Regions from separate parts of the Paenibacillus sp. FSL H8-0260 genome, predicted to be linked through region 2. Evidence: a T-box and tRNA genes for the amino acid it is inferred to sense, from the RefSeq annotation. Region 2 holds a T-box; the other holds one or more tRNA genes.
What was found. The T-box of region 2 lies ahead of pheS (phenylalanine--tRNA ligase subunit alpha). A T-box ahead of a tRNA ligase gene usually reads a tRNA of that ligase, here a tRNA-Phe.

Region 1 (9,678 bases), 1.8 Mb from region 2:
CTCCAGCAGCGTATACACCGGCAGCTTTGGCTGATTGAATATCAACTGCACTGTCACCTATCATTAAGGTTTTGCGAGGATCAACACCAAGATTGTGGACCGCTGTCAGAACGGGCTCCGGATGTGGCTTTGGTTCAGTAACATCGTTCACAGTCACAATCGTATCCATGTACTTAAGCAAATCGAACCTTTCCAGGGTCTTGATCGTTGTTGGACGGATCTTAGTAGTTACAATCCCAAGTTTGATCCCACGACGCGAGAGCTCCTCAATAGTCTCCTTTACAAGCGGGAAAGAACGCACTAACTCATCATGATGCTCATTATTATAAGAACGATAGGACTTTTCTAACGTACCATTTACATCCTCTAGTCCAGAGAATACTCTCATCTGTTGCTGAAGGGTTGTTCCCATATGCGGAATTATCTCTTCTCTGGTCAGTGGAGCCAGACCATTGTCCTTCAGCGCGTACATAAATGAACTAATGATTAGCTCATTCGTATCGACAATCGTTCCATCCAGATCAAAAAGAACGCATTCTATCATAAGTTTTACTGCTCCTTCTTATCTCCATCCGCTGGCTGTCCTTGCTCAGGTTGTGTTCCTTGACGAGTTTTCTGCGGTGTATTTACTGCGCTTTCTGGCACTACAGTATCTGCTTGGATCGGTTTAGTACATACGATAGGGTCAGAATAATGTGCTTTAGGCTCTCCGGTTACTCTGCGAATAACGATCAGCAATATAGCTGCCACAATAATCAGTAGAGAAAGCAGCTGAGAAATACGAATATTACCATAGGCAGGATCCAAATATCCTTGTTCAAAACCTAACCATTCCATCGGACTCCATAAGCCGTTTATAAACGAAGCCAGTCCTGCACTTCCGTTAAACGCTAAACTGTCAGTACGCACAGCCTCGATGAAGAACCGACCGATGGAATACCATATAAAGTAAGACATGAAGATTTCTCCAGCACGTACAAACTTCTGACGACGGAGAACCATCAATAACGCAATCCCTAGTAAGCTCCAAAGAGATTCATACAGGAAGGTCGGATGATGAAAAGCATCCCCTATGTACATTTGATTAACGATGAAGTCAGGCAAATGCAGTTTATCCCGTAAAAAAGATTCCTCAACTACGCTGCCGTATGCCTCTTGGTTGACAAAGTTTCCCCAGCGGCCAATCATTTGACCCGCCAGTAGTCCAGGTGCGCAAATATCAACAATACGCCAGAAAGGGTAACCCTTATAACGGAAATAAATAATTCCGCAAATAATCGCTCCTATTAATGCGCCGTAAATGGCGATGCCGCCATTCCAGATCTTAAAGACGTCTATCAGATTATGCTTATAATCGTCCCATTTAAAAGCTACAAAATAAATCCGTGCCCCTATAATTGCCGAGGGTACACCCAGTAGCAGCATATCCATAAAGAATTCTTGCGGGATTCCGAACCGTTTGCCCTCGCGGATCGCAAGAAATAATCCCGCGAGTGCACCGACCCCTAGTATTAACCCGTACCAGTGTACAGGTAGTGATCCAATTGAGAATACAATAGGATCTATTGCTAATGGGAACATTGTCTCACACTCCTAATCGAGATCGTCCATATCCTCAGATATGGTCGCAGTTAACTTATTCGTAAACTGCAGGGCTGCATTAAAGCCCATTTGCTTCAGGCGATAGTTCATCGCAGCAACCTCAATAATAACGGCAAGGTTACGTCCTGGACGTACAGGAATGGTTACAAGTGGAACATCGGTATCAATAATCCGCGTTGTTTCCTCATCAAGTCCAAGCCGGTCATACTGCTTGTCTTGCTGCCAAGCCTCTAATCTAACGACAAGTGTAATCCGTTTATGATTACGGATAGCACCCGCACCAAAAAGTGTCATTACGTTAATGATACCTACTCCGCGAATTTCCAACAAGTGACGGATCAACTCAGGGGCTGTACCATGCAGCTGGTTATCTGAAGTCTGGCGGATTTCCACGGCATCATCAGCGATCAGTCTATGTCCACGTTTTACAAGTTCAAGGGCTGTCTCACTCTTACCAATACCACTACTACCAGTAATCAGCATACCTACACCATATACATCACAGAGCACACCATGAATCGTTGCTGTAGGGGCTAATCTCCCTTCTAAGAAGCTCGTCAAACGGCTGGAGAAAATAGTCGTAGCCATCGAGCTACGAAGCACAGGAAGTCCCTTTTCATTACTTATATCAATTAACTCCTGTGGCACATCCAAACTACGGGTAATTACGATACAAGGGGTATTGTCATTACAGATTCCACGAAGCCTACTTTTACGTTCAGCTTCAGGCAGCATGGAGAAGAATGCGAGTTCTGTCTTACCTAATAGTTGAACACGTTCTTCCGGATAATATTCGAAATAACCAGCAATCTCTAGTCCAGGGCGATTCAGGTCATCGACCGTAATAGGTCGTTTTAGACCTTCCTGGCCGGAAATAACCTCTAATTGAAAATGTTGTACCAATTCAGATACTTTTACTTTCTTAGCCATGTAAATTCGTCCTTTCGTCACCTGCGGTATATGTCCGCTTACTGCGTCCGGTTGACAGCGATCTCATTACAATTCCGGAGGTAATTCTCCTGCTATCTTAATTGATAACGCTTGTGAATGCAATCTTAACGCCTATCCATTACGACCCTAATTAAACAATAAAGCCACCCTTTCGGGTGGCTTTATCAAGAGAGAAAAGATCCTGCGATCTTATCCCAACAGAATGTTAACTTCGGATTCTTTATCGAAGAAGTGAACTTTGTTCATATCGATAGCCAATTTTGGCTTGCTGCCTTCGCGAGTAGTGGAACGTCCATCTACACGAGCGATTACAGTAGATTTACCAAGGCCGCTCAAGTAAAGGAGCATTTCGTGACCAAGGTTTTCAGTTACATCAACCAATGAAGTAAAGATTGTGTTCGGGGAAGCTTCCAAGAATACTGGCTCTTCATGGATATCTTCTGGACGAACGCCCATAATTACTTCTTTGCCAATGTAGCCTTTGCTGCGGATGATTTGAGCTTTTCCGCCTGGTACTTCAACATCAAGGTTCTCAGCGCGGAAACGGATAGAACCGTTTGCTTCGGACAAAGTACCATTGATAAAGTTCATTGTAGGGGATCCGATAAATCCAGCTACGAACAGGTTAGTTGGTTCATTGTACAACTCTTCAGGGGAAGCAGCTTGTTGAATGATACCATCATACATAACTACGATACGGTCACCCATTGTCATAGCTTCTGTTTGGTCATGCGTTACGTAGATACAAGTGGTTTCAAGGCGTTTAACCAGTTTAGTGATTTCAGCGCGCATTTGACCACGAAGTTTAGCATCCAAGTTGGAAAGAGGCTCATCCATCAAGAAGACTTGTGGATCACGTACGATAGCGCGTCCCAAAGCGACACGTTGGCGTTGACCACCGGAAAGTGCTTTTGGTTTACGATCTAGCAAATGTTCGATATCGAGAATTCTAGCAGCTTCACGTACTTTCTTGTCGATTTCATCTTTCTTCACTTTACGAAGTTTCAAACCGAAAGCCATGTTTTGGTATACGCTCATATGCGGATACAGGGCGTAGGATTGGAATACCATCGCGATATCGCGGTCTTTAGGTGCAACGTCGTTGACTACACGATCGCCAATGTACATTTTACCTTCGGAGATTTCTTCCAGACCAGCGATCATACGCAAAGTTGTGGATTTACCGCAACCGGATGGTCCAACCAATACTAGAAATTCCTTATCTTTAATATCAAGATTGATATCCATTACTGTTGCTTTATCTGAACCCGGGTATTTTTTGAAAATATGCTCTAAACGTACGCCTGCCATTGTATTTCCCCCTCGAGTTAATTATTGATTAATTGAAAAATTCTTTTTTCCTTGTACATTTATATTACCCTAGACGGGACACGGTGGCTATTTGTAACGTTCACAAAAAACCTATTTCCTTTTCGTCACTTTATACAAAAGCATAGTAAGCTTCACAATAGCAGCGTCCCCAAAGCTACGCACATCGGCACCCGTCTCCTGTTTTATCTTGTCCAGACGGTATAAAAGCGTGTTGCGATGAATATATAGCTTCTTGGCTGTTTCACTTACATTACAATCCATCTCAAAAAACGTCTCCAGGGTCATCAGCATCTCTTTATCCGATAATACGGAAGAATAGTCGCCAATCTGTCCAAGTAACTGTTTACGCCGTGCATCAGGAATGCTGTTAACCAAACGTTCCAAATGCAGCTCCCAAGGTAAATGAATATATTCACCCACTTGGAAAATACGTCCGAGTACAATGGTCTCCCTCAGCAAGGCCACGGATCCCGTCAATCCCTTAACAGGGACTATAGCCGGAGCTACAGCCAAATGGAATACACCTACCCATTCGCTGGCTATCAGTTCGTGTAAGCCCATACTGGTCTGAGCCAGAATTTCATCTACACTCTCTTCTTCCTCATCCTTATCATCTCCGCCCGTGAGTAGTTCCTTCCGGGCCAATATTAACCATTCTTTTTCTTGAAGAGGTATAAGCAGAATTTCATTCTCAAAATAGCTGCGCAGCAGCTTCATTAAGGAACGATAAGTGATCTGCGGGCTATGTGCATTCTCACTGCTAAGTAGGAATGGAACCATATCTCCGAATAAACGTCCCTTTAGAGCCATCTCATCGGGTATCTCAGAGTCATTTTTCTCTTGCTCCAGTTCGGTGTTCAACCAGATACCCAGCTGCCGAGCCTCCGCTTCCCCTTCTTCTCTAACCCCAGTAGCTTTTAGTGCAATTGCAAAGTTTCGAACTGCATAATTCACTAATTGTATTTCCAAAGAGTTAAGTCCATCCAATTCCACCCAGACAGCGGTTACACGTCCATCAGTCTCATATAATGGTGCCCAAAGATGACCCTCATGGATTACCGGCTGTTCCTGTGCTTCCAATCCCATAATAAAAAGAGAAGCTGAATGTTGCCTACCTAACTGCTTGATTCCGGTTTTCTTTCCGGTGAGCTGCTCTAACTTTTTCCGCAATGTTTCGCTATCCATAGTCACCATACTCCACCACTTTTGCTCTTTTCGCCTATTTTAGCATATTCTCTAATATTATGTTAATCACTACAGCAGCGCGCTACTATAATACGACATAAAAACACAAAAAAAGCCACCACCCTAAGGTGATGACTTTCTGTTTGGGATGAGCCATGAAGGACTCGAACCTTCGACACCCTGATTAAAAGTCAGGTGCTCTACCAACTGAGCTAATGGCTCATAAATGGTGGGGGATGATGGATTCGAACCACCGAACACGTACGTGAGCAGATTTACAGTCTGATGCGTTTGGCCACTTCGCTAATCCCCCAAAAAAGGTGGCTCGGGACGGAATCGAACCGCCGACACGAGGATTTTCAGTCCTCTGCTCTACCGACTGAGCTACCGAGCCATAAGATTACATGACAATTAAGCGGAAAAGTCTTACACTTCCCACTCATTTTGTGGAAAAAATGGCGGAACCGACGGGATTCGAACCCGCGGTCTCCTGCGTGACAGGCAGGCATGTTAGGCCAACTACACCACGGTTCCGCATTAATAAAAAATGGTGCCGGCGAGAGGACTTGAACCCCCAACCTACTGATTACAAGTCAGTTGCTCTACCAGTTGAGCTACACCGGCACGGTGTAAAAGCAATTCTAAAAAGATGAAAATGGTGGAGGCTGAGGGGATCGAACCCCCGACCCTCTGCTTGTAAGGCAGATGCTCTCCCAGCTGAGCTAAGCCTCCAGGTATTATGGTAGCGGCGAAGGGGATCGAACCCCCGACCTCACGGGTATGAACCGTACGCTCTAGCCAGCTGAGCTACACCGCCACAATAATTAGTATTGCTATGGATTGAAAATGGCGGAGAGAGTGGGATTCGAACCCACGCACCGCTTACGCAGTCTAACCCCTTAGCAGAGGGTCCCCTTATAGCCACTTGGGTATCTCTCCAAACGATATCAGTACCACAGCAATCCAAACAGGAATTTGACTCCCTGAAAACTGAATCCGAAACGAATCTGCATTCTACATATAGGATAAGCCCTCGACCGATTAGTATTGGTCAGCTCCATGCATTGCTGCACTTCCACCTCCAACCTATCTACCTCGTCGTCTTCAAGGGGTCTTACTAATTGGGAAATCTCATCTTGAGGGGGGCTTCACGCTTAGATGCTTTCAGCGCTTATCCCGTCCGTACGTAGCTACCCAGCCATGCTCCTGGCGGAACAACTGGTGCACCAGCGGTACGTCCATCCCGGTCCTCTCGTACTAAGGACAGCTCCTCTCAAATTTCCTGCGCCCACGACAGATAGGGACCGAACTGTCTCACGACGTTCTGAACCCAGCTCGCGTACCGCTTTAATGGGCGAACAGCCCAACCCTTGGGACCTACTTCAGCCCCAGGATGCGATGAGCCGACATCGAGGTGCCAAACCTCCCCGTCGATGTGGACTCTTGGGGGAGATAAGCCTGTTATCCCCAGGGTAGCTTTTATCCGTTGAGCGATGGCCCTTCCATGCGGTACCACCGGATCACTAAGTCCGACTTTCGTCCCTGCTCGACTTGTAGGTCTCGCAGTCAAGCTCCCTTATGCCTTTGCACTCTGCGAATGATTTCCAACCATTCTGAGGGAACCTTGGAACGCCTCCGTTACTCTTTAGGAGGCGACCGCCCCAGTCAAACTGCCCGCCTGACACGGTCCCCGTACCCGATAAGGGCACTAGGTTAGAACCTAGATACGATCAGGGTGGTATCCCAACGGCGCCTCCACCGAAGCTTGCGCTCCGATTTCTACGGCTCCCACCTATCCTGTACAGATCGTACCCAAATTCAATATCAAGCTGCAGTAAAGCTCCATGGGGTCTTTCCGTCTTGTCGCGGGTAACCTGCATCTTCACAGGTATTAAAATTTCACCGGATCTCTCGTTGAGACAGCGCCCAAGTCGTTACGCCATTCGTGCGGGTCAGAATTTACCTGACAAGGAATTTCGCTACCTTAGGACCGTTATAGTTACGGCCGCCGTTTACTGGGGCTTCGGTTCATAGCTTCGGGTTACCCCTAACCACTCCCCTTAACCTTCCAGCACCGGGCAGGCGTCAGCCCGTATACTTCGCCTTGCGGCTTCGCACAGACCTGTGTTTTTGCTAAACAGTCGCTTGGGCCTTTTCACTGCGGCCCCCTCGTGCTATTCACACTACCGGGGCACCCCTTCTCCCGAAGTTACGGGGTCATTTTGCCGAGTTCCTTAACGAGAGTTCTTCCGCGCGCCTTAGAATTCTCTTCTCGCCTACCTGTGTCGGTTTGCGGTACGGGCACCTTCTCCTGGCTAGAGGCTTTTCTTGGCAGTGTGAGATCATGACCTTCGCTACTATAATTTTCGCTCCCCATCACAGCCCAGCCTTAACGATGTGCGGATTTGCCTACACATCAGCCTCACTGCTTAGACGGACATCCATCAGTCCGCGTCACTACCCTCCTGCGTCACCCCATCGCTCATAGCGGATTACGGTGGTACAGTAATTTCAAACTGTTGTCCTTCGACTACGCCTTTCGGCCTCGCCTTAGGTCCCGACTTACCCTGAGCGGACGAGCCTTCCTCAGGAAACCTTGGGCTTTCGGCGGATCAGATTCTCACTGATCTTTTCGTTACTCATACCGGCATTCTCACTTGTGTAGTGTCCAGCGCTCTTTTCAGTACACCTTCAACCCCTACACAACGCTCCCCTACCCCAGATGCAAAGCATCTAGCCATAGCTTCGGTGGTGTGTTTAGCCCCGTTACATTTTCGGCGCAGAGTCACTCGACCAGTGAGCTATTACGCACTCTTTCAATGGTGGCTGCTTCTAAGCCAACATCCTGGTTGTCTGTGCAACTCCACATCCTTTCCCACTTAACACACACTTGGGGACCTTAGCTGATGGTCTGGGCTGTTTCCCTTTTGACAATGGATCTTAGCACTCACTGTCTGACTCCCGGCAATAAGTATATGGCATTCGGAGTTTGACTGAGCTTGGTAATCCTTGCGGACCCCGCACCCAATCAGTGCTCTACCTCCACTACTCTTATACCGAGGCTAGCCCTAAAGCTATTTCGGGGAGAACCAGCTATCTCCGAGTTCGATTGGAATTTCTCCGCTACCCCCACCTCATCCCCGCACTTTTCAACGTACGTGGGTTCGGGCCTCCAGTGCGTGTTACCGCACCTTCACCCTGGACAGGGGTAGATCACACGGTTTCGGGTCTACGTCCACATACTCAATCGCCCTATTCAGACTCGCTTTCGCTGCGGCTCCACCTTCTCGGCTTAACCTTGCATGTTAAACGTAACTCGCCGGTTCATTCTACAAAAGGCACGCCATCACCCATTAATAGGGCTCTGACTTTTTGTAAGCACACGGTTTCAGGTTCTATTTCACTCCCCTTCCGGGGTGCTTTTCACCTTTCCCTCACGGTACTGTTTCACTATCGGTCGCCAGGTAGTATTTAGCCTTAGCAGATGGTCCTGCTGGATTCATACGGGGTTTCACGTGCCCCGCACTACTCGGGATCCGTCTCGGAGAGAATACAGTTTAGGTTACAGGGCTTTTACCTCTATCGCGGGCCTTTCCAGACCTCTTCACCTACCATATTCCTTTGTAACTCCATGTGAGACGTCCCACAACCCCAAGAGGCAAGCCCCTTGGTTTAGGCTGTTCCGCGTTCGCTCGCCGCTACTGACGGAATCACTATTGTTTTCTCTTCCTCAGGGTACTTAGATGTTTCAGTTCCCCTGGTCTGCCTCTACACACCCTATGTATTCAGGTATGAGTAACTGCGAATTACCACAGCTGGGTTTCCCCATTCGGACACCCCCGGATCAAAGCTTGCTTACAGCTCCCCGAGGCAGTTTCGTTGTTCGCCACGTCCTTCGTCGGCTCCTGGCGCCTAGGCATCCTCCGTGTGCTCTTATTAGCTTAACCTTGATTTTTCCGCAGGAAAATATCATACGATGACATTCTCTTTGGAATCATCTCACTAATAACATTTACTTGCTTACACAAGTTGCTAAAAGATGTTCTAAAACGCAAATTCGTTTCGGTATCCAGTTTTCAAGGATCAAGTTTAAAAAGTTATTCATTTAAAATTTATGGTGGAGCCAAGCGGGATCGAACCGCTGACCTCCTGCTTGCAAGGCAGGCGCTCTCCCAGCTGAGCTATGGCCCCATAAAATTACTCTATAATGTTATATGGTGGGCCTTGGTGGACTCGAACCACCGACCTCACCCTTATCAGAGGTGCGCTCTAACCAACTGAGCTAAAAGCCCATATAACATATATAACATTGTGAATCAACCAATGAATTGGTTGTCCGCTTGGCAACGTCCTACTCTCCCAGGACCCTTCGGTCCAAGTACCATCGGCGCTGGAGGGCTTAACGGTCGTGTTCGGGATGGGTACGTGTGGAACCCCTCCGCTATCGCCACCAAACGCATACGAAAGAGACTTGCTCTTTCAAAACTGAACACGAGTGAGTGTTCGAACCCGAAGGTTCTATTGTGGAAGCTTAGCTTCCGATTTGAATGTTCTCATTGCAGAGAACGATTCTCCATAGAAAGGAGGTGATCCAGCCGCACCTTCCGA
Region 2 (9,678 bases):
ATATCGAAAAGAGCCAGCTGTAGCTGAAGGTTGTTGCTTTCACATTGCTCCAATAATGAATCCAAATATTCATGGAAGGTTTTATGATTATAGAGTCCAGTGAGTGCGTCTATCTTCAGCAGCTTATCCGAAATAGCCCTCTCCACCATTAGATCTTGGCCCGCCTTGGTTAATCTTTCTAAATTAATACGCGCTTCACGAGCACGAATAATTACTGCAATAGCCATCAGTACAAATACCAAAAATACACACTCTACCATCAAGAATTCAAGCAGCGGTTTATGTAGGAATGGCCGTTCCAACCCAAAATATACCCCGGCATAAAACACAATACTAAATAACCCCATTATGTACAGGAGCTTACGATCAAAATAAATAAGAGCAACCATAATCGGCATCATAAGTGTCATCTGAGCACCGTCAACAAAAGGCTCTAATACAAAATACATAAGGTAAGACACTAAAAACCCGCAGCTAACCACCCCATATTTAGGGGACTGTTTACTATAACGCAGCCACAGCTCCGCAGTAATCATAAGGAACACAATTAGTAAATTACAGGCTATAAATAAATGCCATAGATTCGTATCCATGGCTGTTTTTATTTGGAGTCGGTCAATATTCGACAAAAACAGCAACTGTGAGATTAATAAAAGAATGACTACCATCCAATAGCCTTTTAAGATTCTACGGTGCCAAACCTCCGTACTTAGCGCATCATTAATACTTGTAATATGTATCCCCTACTTTTATCCGTTAATGTAATAGCTTTCATTATAATAAATTTTAGTTATATTTTCATCATTTTTTTGCAATTTACGACAAAGTTTGAACAGTCTGCCTGTTCACATATTTTTCACATTTCATCAAAGCGCTTACTTAAATTTTAAGTTATGATGTCTACATAATTGTCACATTTTCACTATGCTTGGACTTCTTGGGAGGGGATTTAGATTATTAAAAAATTTGCAATTCTACTTTCAATGGTGTTCGTTATAGCACTTACAGCCTGTGGGAACAACAATGATAGTGCTGCTGGCAATGCTAACACAGCGGAGCCGGAAATCGAGGCAGAAACAGAACTCATAATTACAGCTACAAATTACAGCTTTGATCAGGAAGAATATCATCTAAAAAAGGGTGTTCCCGTCAAAATCATTTTTAAAAATGATGACGGCAATCACGGTATCCTTATTCCAGAGTTCGAGCTGCAGCTTAATGAAAAAAAATCCTCAAAGGTGATCGTACCCGAGGAAGCTGGAACTTTCGAAATGACCTGCTCCATTATGTGTGGCTCCGGACATAGCGGAATGAGAGCTACAATCATCGTGGAATAGATTACACATAAACAGCCGATTATTAGGGATTCCCCTGAGATCGGCTGTTTTTTTAATTTGAGCTCATTAATAAAGAGAGCTGACCCGAAATAGATCTCTCTACTCATCAGGTCAGCTCTCTTACTTGCATCCGGCACTCAACTGTCTTGCTCGATCAGTTGAATCCATTCATTATATTCATTTTGTAGCTTGGCATATTCCTCTTTAAGGTTACGATGCTCATCTGTCAGCTTGTCAAACTCTTCCTGACGCATTTCAAACTGGAGCTGCAACAAACGAAGCTGTCCTTGAACCATTTCATAGCTTTCACCAACTTCACCTAGCTGCTGAAGCACTTCGCTACGTTCACGATCAATAGCTTCCTGCTTCATTTCAGCCTCACCGGCTTCCTGCTGCCAAATGTCGATCTCCTCACGCAGCTTCGCTTCGAGATCCGTCCACTGCAGCTGCTGATCGGATAGTTCCTCGTACTTATGCTTCCAGGAAGCTCCGTACGCCTCTGCTTCCTTCAGCACTTCCTGTTGCTCAGCAACAGTAGCAGCAGCTTCACGACTAGCTTCAGATAACTCTTCTAAGCGTCGTGTTGCCTCTTCGCCTTCTTCCTGCAACAGTTGATATCTTTCCTGCAGGCGTTCTCCTTCTTGCAGTACATCGTCGTATTGAGCAATCAATTCCTCATAACGAACACGAAGCGCAGACAATTCCCTCTGAGCCTGCACACCTTGCTCCCGAAGTACCGCTGTTTCGCGTTCTGCATCTGTACGAAGCTGAACCTCCTGATCCAGCTGCTGTACTAATCCATCGGCTTGCCCACGTAGCGTGTCGATCTCTTTCTGGAGCAACACGGATTTTTCCTCAGACTCCAGCAGATTCATTTCCAGTTCACCAATATCTTCCATGCGTTTATCCGAAAGCTCCTGCCAGTTAGCCGCCTCTGCTGCTGATCCCGCAAGCTCTTCCTGAACACGGTGCAGATTTTCACTCGTCTCCTGTAGTGACGCTCTTAGCTCTGTAGCTTCATTCTGTGACTGTTGATAACGCTGGCGTAACTCTTCCAGCTCCTCATTCAACAGTGTGCCCAGCTCAGTAGCCGTGCGCAGCTCTTCACTGAGCTGTTCTTCACGTTTAACAATCGCTTCATATTGTCCAAGAAGCGTCTGTCTTGCATCTCGCTCACTCTTAAGACTGGCTTCAGCTGCACGTAATCTGGACTGAAGTTGCCCTGTCCCACCACGAAGCTCAGCCAGCTGTTTTTCCAGCTCTTGAATATTTTGCTTATGTCTATGCTCTTGAGTGCCTTGTGACTGCCGCAGTTCCTTATTCTTGGTTTGTTCCCGCTGCAGTGCTTCACGTTCTTCCGCCAGCTCTTTGCTCAACTTCGCTTTGGTACTCTCAAGCTCTTTACCTAACGTCAACTTGGTATCCTCAAGCTCCTTACCCAGCGCCAATCTGGTATCTTCGAGTTCTTTACCTAATGTAGACTTGGTAACCTCAAGCTCTTCCTCCAGTGTTGACTTGGTCTCGGTCAGCTCAAGCTGCAGAGCAGACAGCGTGTCTGTCTTCTCCTTGGTCAGCGTCTCCCGGATGTTCTCCAGCTCTTGCAGATGAGCAGCCTTCTGCTCCTCCAGCTGCTGCAAGCGGATGGCTTCCGCCTTCGCCAGTTCCTGCCGCTGGTGTTCACGACTAGCTGCCTGCTCTTCTTCGTAGCTTGTCCGCAGTGCTTGCAGCTCTATCTCGCGCTCAAGCAATTCTTCTTCCAGCTTCTTACGTGCAGCTTCCACAGCTTGCACTGCCTCCTGAAGCTGTTCCGCATGTACCTTGCGTTCATTCTCCTGAATCTCCAAATGCCGCTTACGTTCTTCCTCCGCAGCAGCAATCAGTCGCCCAGCCTCTTCTTTGGCCGCAGCTTCAAGTCGCTCGAATTCTTCTTGCCGCTCCCGCTGTACCTCCAGCAGGCGAGATACTTCCAATCGCAGTTCACTGCGTTCACCTGTCATCATGTTTAGTTCATTTTTGAAGTCCTGAACCTGAATAGCCTGCTCCGCCATATGTACAGCTGCAAGCACCGCTATACGCGGTGTGTCCAGTCTGGTGTGAGATTTAGAAATCGTGCGCATATGTTCATCAACATAACGGGCCACTTGTTTCATATATTCAGTACTGCTTCCGACGAGTTTATAGGAAGTTCCGTATATCTCCACGGCGACACGTGTCCGGTCCATAGCCACAGTTGTGCCCTCCTTTGTATGTGTGCGGATTCTAAGCTAGTTTCACTTCTTCTATTGTAGCTTTTTTGGTAAGCATTTGGCAAAATCCCTAATATTCAATAGATTATGGCTGATATTCTCCGCTTTGCACTCTACCTAGAAAAAGCCGCAGCGAATCTCAGTTTCTAAATGGATTCGCTGCGGCTTTACACAATTCCTGCTACTTTCTTAATTCTGCACCAAAAGTTTGTTGAAGAGATGCTAATACCTTCTCATGCACCTCTCCTACTTCCTCATCAGTCAGTGTATGTTCACTATGACGATACAGCAGTGAGATCGCGATGCTCTTCTTTCCATTCTCCAGCTTACCACCAGTATAAACGTCAAATACCTGTACGGACTGGAGCAAAGAACCTCCGTTATCGCGGATGGAAGCTAGCAGATCGCCCGCTGGTACAGCGGAATCCACGACCACAGCAATATCCCGCTCCATTCCTGGGAAACGCGGAAGCTCATTATATTGCAAACGGCTTTGCGCACTTTCATATAACGGCTGCAATAAGATTTCCGCCGCATAAGTATCCACCAGATCCAGCTGTCTTTGCAGATCCGGATGAATCTGTCCCATCGTTCCGATCTTCACACGACCCTCGTTTCCGAGTAAATATACCGACGCGGAACGCCCAGGATGATATCCTTCTGGACTATCTCCTACATAGACGATTTTATCGGTCAGCCCTAAATGAGTAAATACCGTTTCCAGCGCGCCCTTCAAATCAAAGAAGTCCACAGGCTGTGCCGAAACATTCCATTGCTTCACTGTTAAGCTTCCGCTAAGCAGCAGCCCCAGCACCGGCAGTTCGCGTGGCTGACGAGTCAACTGTTCTTCATCCGTGAAGAAGACGTTGCCGATTTCAAACAATGCCAAGTCGCTTTGACGACGATTGGTATTGTAGCTGGCAATATCCAAGAGTTGTGGTAGAAGGCTGGTACGCAGTACGCTGCGTTCTTCACTCATCGGCATAGCCAGCTTCACCGCTACTGCTCCTTCTGATAACTCAGGGAACATTGTGCTTTGTTGCGGCTGGATGAAGGAGTAACCCATCACCTCTTGGTAACCGCCATGTGACAATAGGCGACGCAGTTCACGACGGAGCGCTTGCTTGTGAGTTAGTGCTCCTGGTGTTGTAATTCCTTCAATTAGAGTCGTTGGAATATTGTCATACCCGTACAGGCGGGCAATTTCTTCAATAAGATCAACATCATAGCTGATATCGCCTCGTCTGGTTGGGACTTGAACTTCAATCAGCCCTTGTGCGGTATCTCCACATTTGAAATGTAGACGGCCAAACAATGTCTTCACTTCCAACAAGGACAAATCCGTTCCCAGATAACGATTCAGTTTCTCTAAGGACAAGGTGAGAACCTTCTCTTGAACAGCGTCAGTTCCTGCTTGCACGATGCCTTCATGGACCGATCCGCCAGCATAACGTGCAATCAGTACGGCTGCACGGTTCAATGCAGGAATAACTGCACTTGGATCCACCTCCTTCTCGAAACGAAGGGAGGCTTCCGAGCGAAGTCCCAATTGACGCGAGGTTTTACGAATCGTTCCTCCATCAAACTTAGCAGATTCCAGAACAAGGTTTACCGTCTCAGCAGTAACCTCTGTATCCCGTCCACCCATTACTCCGGCCAGACCTACAGCTTTTACTCCATCAGCGATAACGAGCATTTGCGGCTCTAGCTTACGCTCTTGACCGTCAAGTGTAACCAAAACTTCACCTTCATGAGCAAGACGAACGCCGAGTTCTCCACCTTGTACTTTATCTGCATCAAAAGCATGCAGCGGCTGTCCATATTCCAGCATCACATAATTGGTAATGTCCACGATATTATTAATTGGACGAACCCCAGCAGCCATCAGACGATTCTGAATCCACAGCGGTGATGGTGCAGGTTTAACACCTGCAATATAACGAACTGCATAATGGCTGCAGTATTCTTCATCTTCAATCTTGACGGAAATGGAATCCGCAGCAGGACCACTGATCTCAATCATTTCGCTTTTTGGATCAGGTAATTTAACTTCACGCCCAAGAATTGCACTTACTTCATAAGCAGCACCAATCATGCTGAGGCAATCTGAACGGTTCGGAGTCAGATCGAATTCCAGAATCTCGTCATCTAAACCGAGGACCTTGGAAATATCCTGACCAATCTCTGTCCCTTCAGGCAGCACAAGAATACCTTCTTGTTGCTCTTTTGGAAGCAATTTATCATTCAGTCCCAATTCTTTGGCCGAGCAGATCATTCCTTGCGACAGGACACCGCGCAGCTTGGCTTTTTTGATATCCAGTCCTGGCAGCTTTGCGCCAACCATTGCTACAGGTACAGTTTGACCTGCAGCTACATTTTTTGCGCCACAAACGATTTGTAGCTCCTCATCTTGGCCCACATCCACGATACATACGTTCAGCTTGTCTGCATCAGGATGTTTTTCCTTTGATTTTACATAGCCGGTTACGATGCCGGAAATGCCTTTATTGCGGCGCTCTACGCCGTCAATCTCAATGCCGGCAGCGGTAATCTTCTCCGCTAGCTGTTCGGCGGTTACTCCTTCAATCGATGTATAATCAGCCAACCATCCGGTTGATACTTTCATATCCGCTCACTTCCTTTATGTTTCAGATGTATTTATTTCACTGTCGTTCGCGCTGCTTCCTGTGGGAGAACGCTCCAAAGCCATTCTCCGCCACTATCAGCCAGCGCGCCCACAAAAACTAAACGCCCTTGAATTGCTTCACAAAACTCATGTCATTACTATAGAAATGTCGGATGTCATCGATGCCGTATTTAAGCATTGCAATCCGCTCTACACCCATTCCGAAAGCGAAGCCGCTGTACTCAGCAGGATCATAGCCACCCATTTTCAGTACATTTGGATGCACCATACCTGCGCCAAGGATTTCTAACCATCCGCTTTGCTTGCATAGTCTGCAGCCATCGCCGCCACATTTGAAGCAGCTTACATCTACTTCAACACTTGGCTCAGTGAATGGGAAAAAGCTCGGACGAAGACGAATGCCTGTATTCGGTCCAAACATCTCCTGCACAAATTGTTGCAGGGTGCCCTTCAGATCACTCATTCGAATGTTACTTCCAATGACCAAACCTTCGATTTGGTGGAACTGGAAGGAATGCGTTGCATCATCATCATCACGGCGGAATACTTTACCCGGGCAGATGATTTTTACCGGAGCTTCACCGTTCATAGCCTGCATAGTACGAATCTGTACCGGCGAGGTTTGTGTGCGCATTAACAGGTCATCCGTTAAATAGAAAGAATCCTGCATATCACGTGCCGGGTGATTCTTAGGCAGATTTAGAGCTTCAAAGTTATAATAATCGGTCTCTACTTCCGGGCCTTCAGCTACACGGTAGCCCATGCCGATAAAAATATCCTCAATCTCCTGTACGACTCTGCTAAGCGGGTGAATGCCCCCTTGCTGCATACGGCGACCCGGTAAGGTTACGTCTACTTTTTCAGCCTGCAGACGTTGCTGGGTTTCCTGCTCTTGAAAAGCCTCCTGCTTTGCGCCGATAATCTCCTCAATAGCACTGCGAACCTGATTCGCTACTTGCCCGATTACCGGACGTTCCTCAGCACTAAGTCCTCCCATACCGCGCAGAACCTCTGTAAGCTCACCTTTTTTACCGAGATACTTCACTCTTAGATCATTTAGTACCTGCGGATCCATAACCTCCTGCAGCTTAGCCAGCGCTTCAACCTTCAATGCTTCCAACTTCTCTTTCATGGCCGTGTACAGCCCCCTTCAATCATTGTCTAGTTCAACAAAAAAAGGCCTTTCCTCCCGGTAAGGGACGAAAAGACCGTGGTACCACCCTTGTTAGACAAGCTGATCTGTTCCCCTTAAGAGCTTCATTCCCTCTTTTGGCTGGACAGATACCTATCTCACTTTATACAGAAATAACGGTCTGTGACCGGTATCCCCTACCCTTCCCTATTAGACAGCTTAAGGAATTCAGGGAACTGCTCCGGAGTGAACTTCGACAGCTCTGCTTCTTAGAAACGCTCTCAATCCGCGGCGTCTCCTCCCTGTAAGTCAGGCACTGTGTACTCTTCTCCATCACTGCATTTCACAATTCATGCTAATTGTCAGGTATCTCTTTACTACAAGAGATATGTCTCTTTATTATATGCAAAATCTGTCGTTTTGACAAGCTGGACAAAATTAGGCTAATTTTTATCTTCTTTTAAGCTGGCTTTAAGCTTCAGAGCCATTTTCCCAACTTTTCTTCAGCTAACATTCAGCGGAGCTTGATAATTTCCATTACTAGGAAGGCTTGCTTATCCACTCGGGTGCACCTTCGCAGACTATTAACTATCCTATTGGGAGGAAATCAAATGCATGTACGGAGAATAAAAGTAGCCGCGGTGCTGCTAAGCACAGCTGTGCTTAGCCAATCTGCAGCGTATGGAGCTCATGCCGCTTCGGCCGGGACTACATCCACCAAAATAGCAACAACAGCTTCCGTATCCGCTCTGGATAAACTAGGCTCCATAGCCTTGAAGACTAACATCAGCGCAAAGCTGACGGATGTCAGCTTATTAACTCAGGATGGCGGAAATATTCTTACATACACACTCAGCTACTCTAATGGAAGCAACGCTAGCCTCAATCTGGTGGACTTTTTCTCCAAAGTAACTACTAGCGGCGGTACAGTTATTCAAGGAAGCTCTATTACCAGCAGTGCAACCATCAAATCTATTGCCGCGAAAAGCAGTCAATCTATCACCTACTATGTAAACATCGGCAAATCCACCTCTTTAAACGGGGTCAAAATTTCATTGTACGGATGGGACTTCAACACCACCGATTATCAAAAAAAGCTAGGGAACTTCACCGTACCAACAGGATATTCACAAGCTGTCGCCAGAGGGCAGAGTAAAAAGATCACCCTAAACAATCTCCCTGTAACCACCAAGGCAGAGAGCCTGCAAATTTATAAATATAACGGTAAGGTCTATGCCAAGGTTGGCGTTAGCTTCACTAATCAAGGAACCAAGGTACTCAGTGATACTGGACTTAAAGGATACCTCGCTTCCGCTGGAGGATCTGTATTTGAACTCGCACTTGATGACACCAGCACCAGCTATAAAGTACAGCCTCAGGAAAAGAAGACGATCTACTATTTGACGGAAATCCCTTCTTATATGAAGACAGACAACATGGCGCTGCAATTTGCCGGAGAAGATGCCTCATTAAAAATAGCGTTGCCGGTTGTCGCCTACAATCTCCCCGCTGCAACAACACCGGATCTTGTCGTAGCCAGCAATGTCACGAAGAAGCTTACAATCAGCAATAATACAGTCGAAACACAGCTGAAAACGGCTAACGTCTATGCTGACAATGGCAACGCAAAGTGGACACTACAGTTCCGCATCAAAAATAGCGGCAACAAAGCAGTGAATGTGCCTGCCTATGAACTTGCTATTAAAGCCGCTGAAGGGTATAGCTTTCCGGTAGATACGAAGGATTTTGCCAGCCTAACATTGAAACCGCTTGAAGAAAAGATTATTGAACTCAGCGCAGATGTACCACTCACACTCAATCAAGGAACATTGCAGCTGCAAATGACTGAGCCGGCTGCTGAGGGCAAGATCATTTTTCCTACCGCCTATTATCAGATCCCTTACACGCTGCAAACTAACAATTGGCAGGACACGGAATACCCCATTGAGAACAGTCACGGTACATTTGTTGTCAAAATTGCAAACATTCAAAGACTCCCTTGGTCTGACAAAGACCAGATCGTGGCTAAAATCAACATTCGCAACACTAAATCAACCTCTGTTCAGCTTCCTGCGCTTACAAGTGTCGTCAAAGCTGGAGAAAGTGACATCAGCAGCACTTCCCAGGTTGTCTCAGAAAGTACGCAAACCATCCTCGGTCCAAATGAATCGGCTGCTGTGTATGTCGTAGCCAATGTTCCTTATAGCTATACTTTCAATCAATTAAAAATCACCCTGCAAGAAACTTCAGGTGAAAGTAAGCTTAACTTCCTTTCTCTAAGTACTACCCAACTGGACAGCCGGGTACAGAGTGTTG

Region 1: it encodes a tRNA-Phe, which carries the amino acid that the T-box ahead of pheS (phenylalanine--tRNA ligase subunit alpha) is inferred to sense. The anticodon was not compared.

Annotation. Positions count from the first base shown of each region.
Region 1 is NZ_CP150298.1:141,709-151,386, reverse strand. It holds gene ppaX (pyrophosphatase PpaX) at 1-544, opposite strand, end outside; gene lgt (prolipoprotein diacylglyceryl transferase) at 550-1,581, opposite strand; gene hprK (HPr(Ser) kinase/phosphatase) at 1,594-2,532, opposite strand; gene MHI51_RS00735 (ABC transporter ATP-binding protein) at 2,743-3,864, opposite strand; gene MHI51_RS00730 (CdaR family transcriptional regulator) at 3,976-5,070, opposite strand; tRNA gene MHI51_RS00725 (tRNA-Lys) at 5,220-5,292, opposite strand; tRNA gene MHI51_RS00720 (tRNA-Tyr) at 5,298-5,383, opposite strand; tRNA gene MHI51_RS00715 (tRNA-Phe) at 5,392-5,464, opposite strand; tRNA gene MHI51_RS00710 (tRNA-Asp) at 5,527-5,604, opposite strand; tRNA gene MHI51_RS00705 (tRNA-Thr) at 5,619-5,694, opposite strand; tRNA gene MHI51_RS00700 (tRNA-Val) at 5,727-5,802, opposite strand; tRNA gene MHI51_RS00695 (tRNA-Met) at 5,811-5,887, opposite strand; tRNA gene MHI51_RS00690 (tRNA-Ser) at 5,918-6,009, opposite strand; rRNA gene MHI51_RS00685 (23S ribosomal RNA) at 6,092-9,017, opposite strand; tRNA gene MHI51_RS00680 (tRNA-Ala) at 9,186-9,261, opposite strand; tRNA gene MHI51_RS00675 (tRNA-Ile) at 9,286-9,362, opposite strand; rRNA gene rrf (5S ribosomal RNA) at 9,409-9,525, opposite strand; rRNA gene MHI51_RS00665 (16S ribosomal RNA) at 9,650-9,678, opposite strand, start outside.
Region 2 is NZ_CP150298.1:1,955,051-1,964,728, reverse strand. It holds gene MHI51_RS08385 (GGDEF domain-containing protein) at 1-668, opposite strand, end outside; gene MHI51_RS08380 (cupredoxin domain-containing protein) at 984-1,337, shown strand; gene MHI51_RS08375 (hypothetical protein) at 1,475-3,565, opposite strand; gene pheT (phenylalanine--tRNA ligase subunit beta) at 3,765-6,209, opposite strand; gene pheS (phenylalanine--tRNA ligase subunit alpha) at 6,328-7,362, opposite strand; T-box leader at 7,423-7,708, opposite strand; gene MHI51_RS08360 (hypothetical protein) at 7,974-9,678, shown strand, end outside.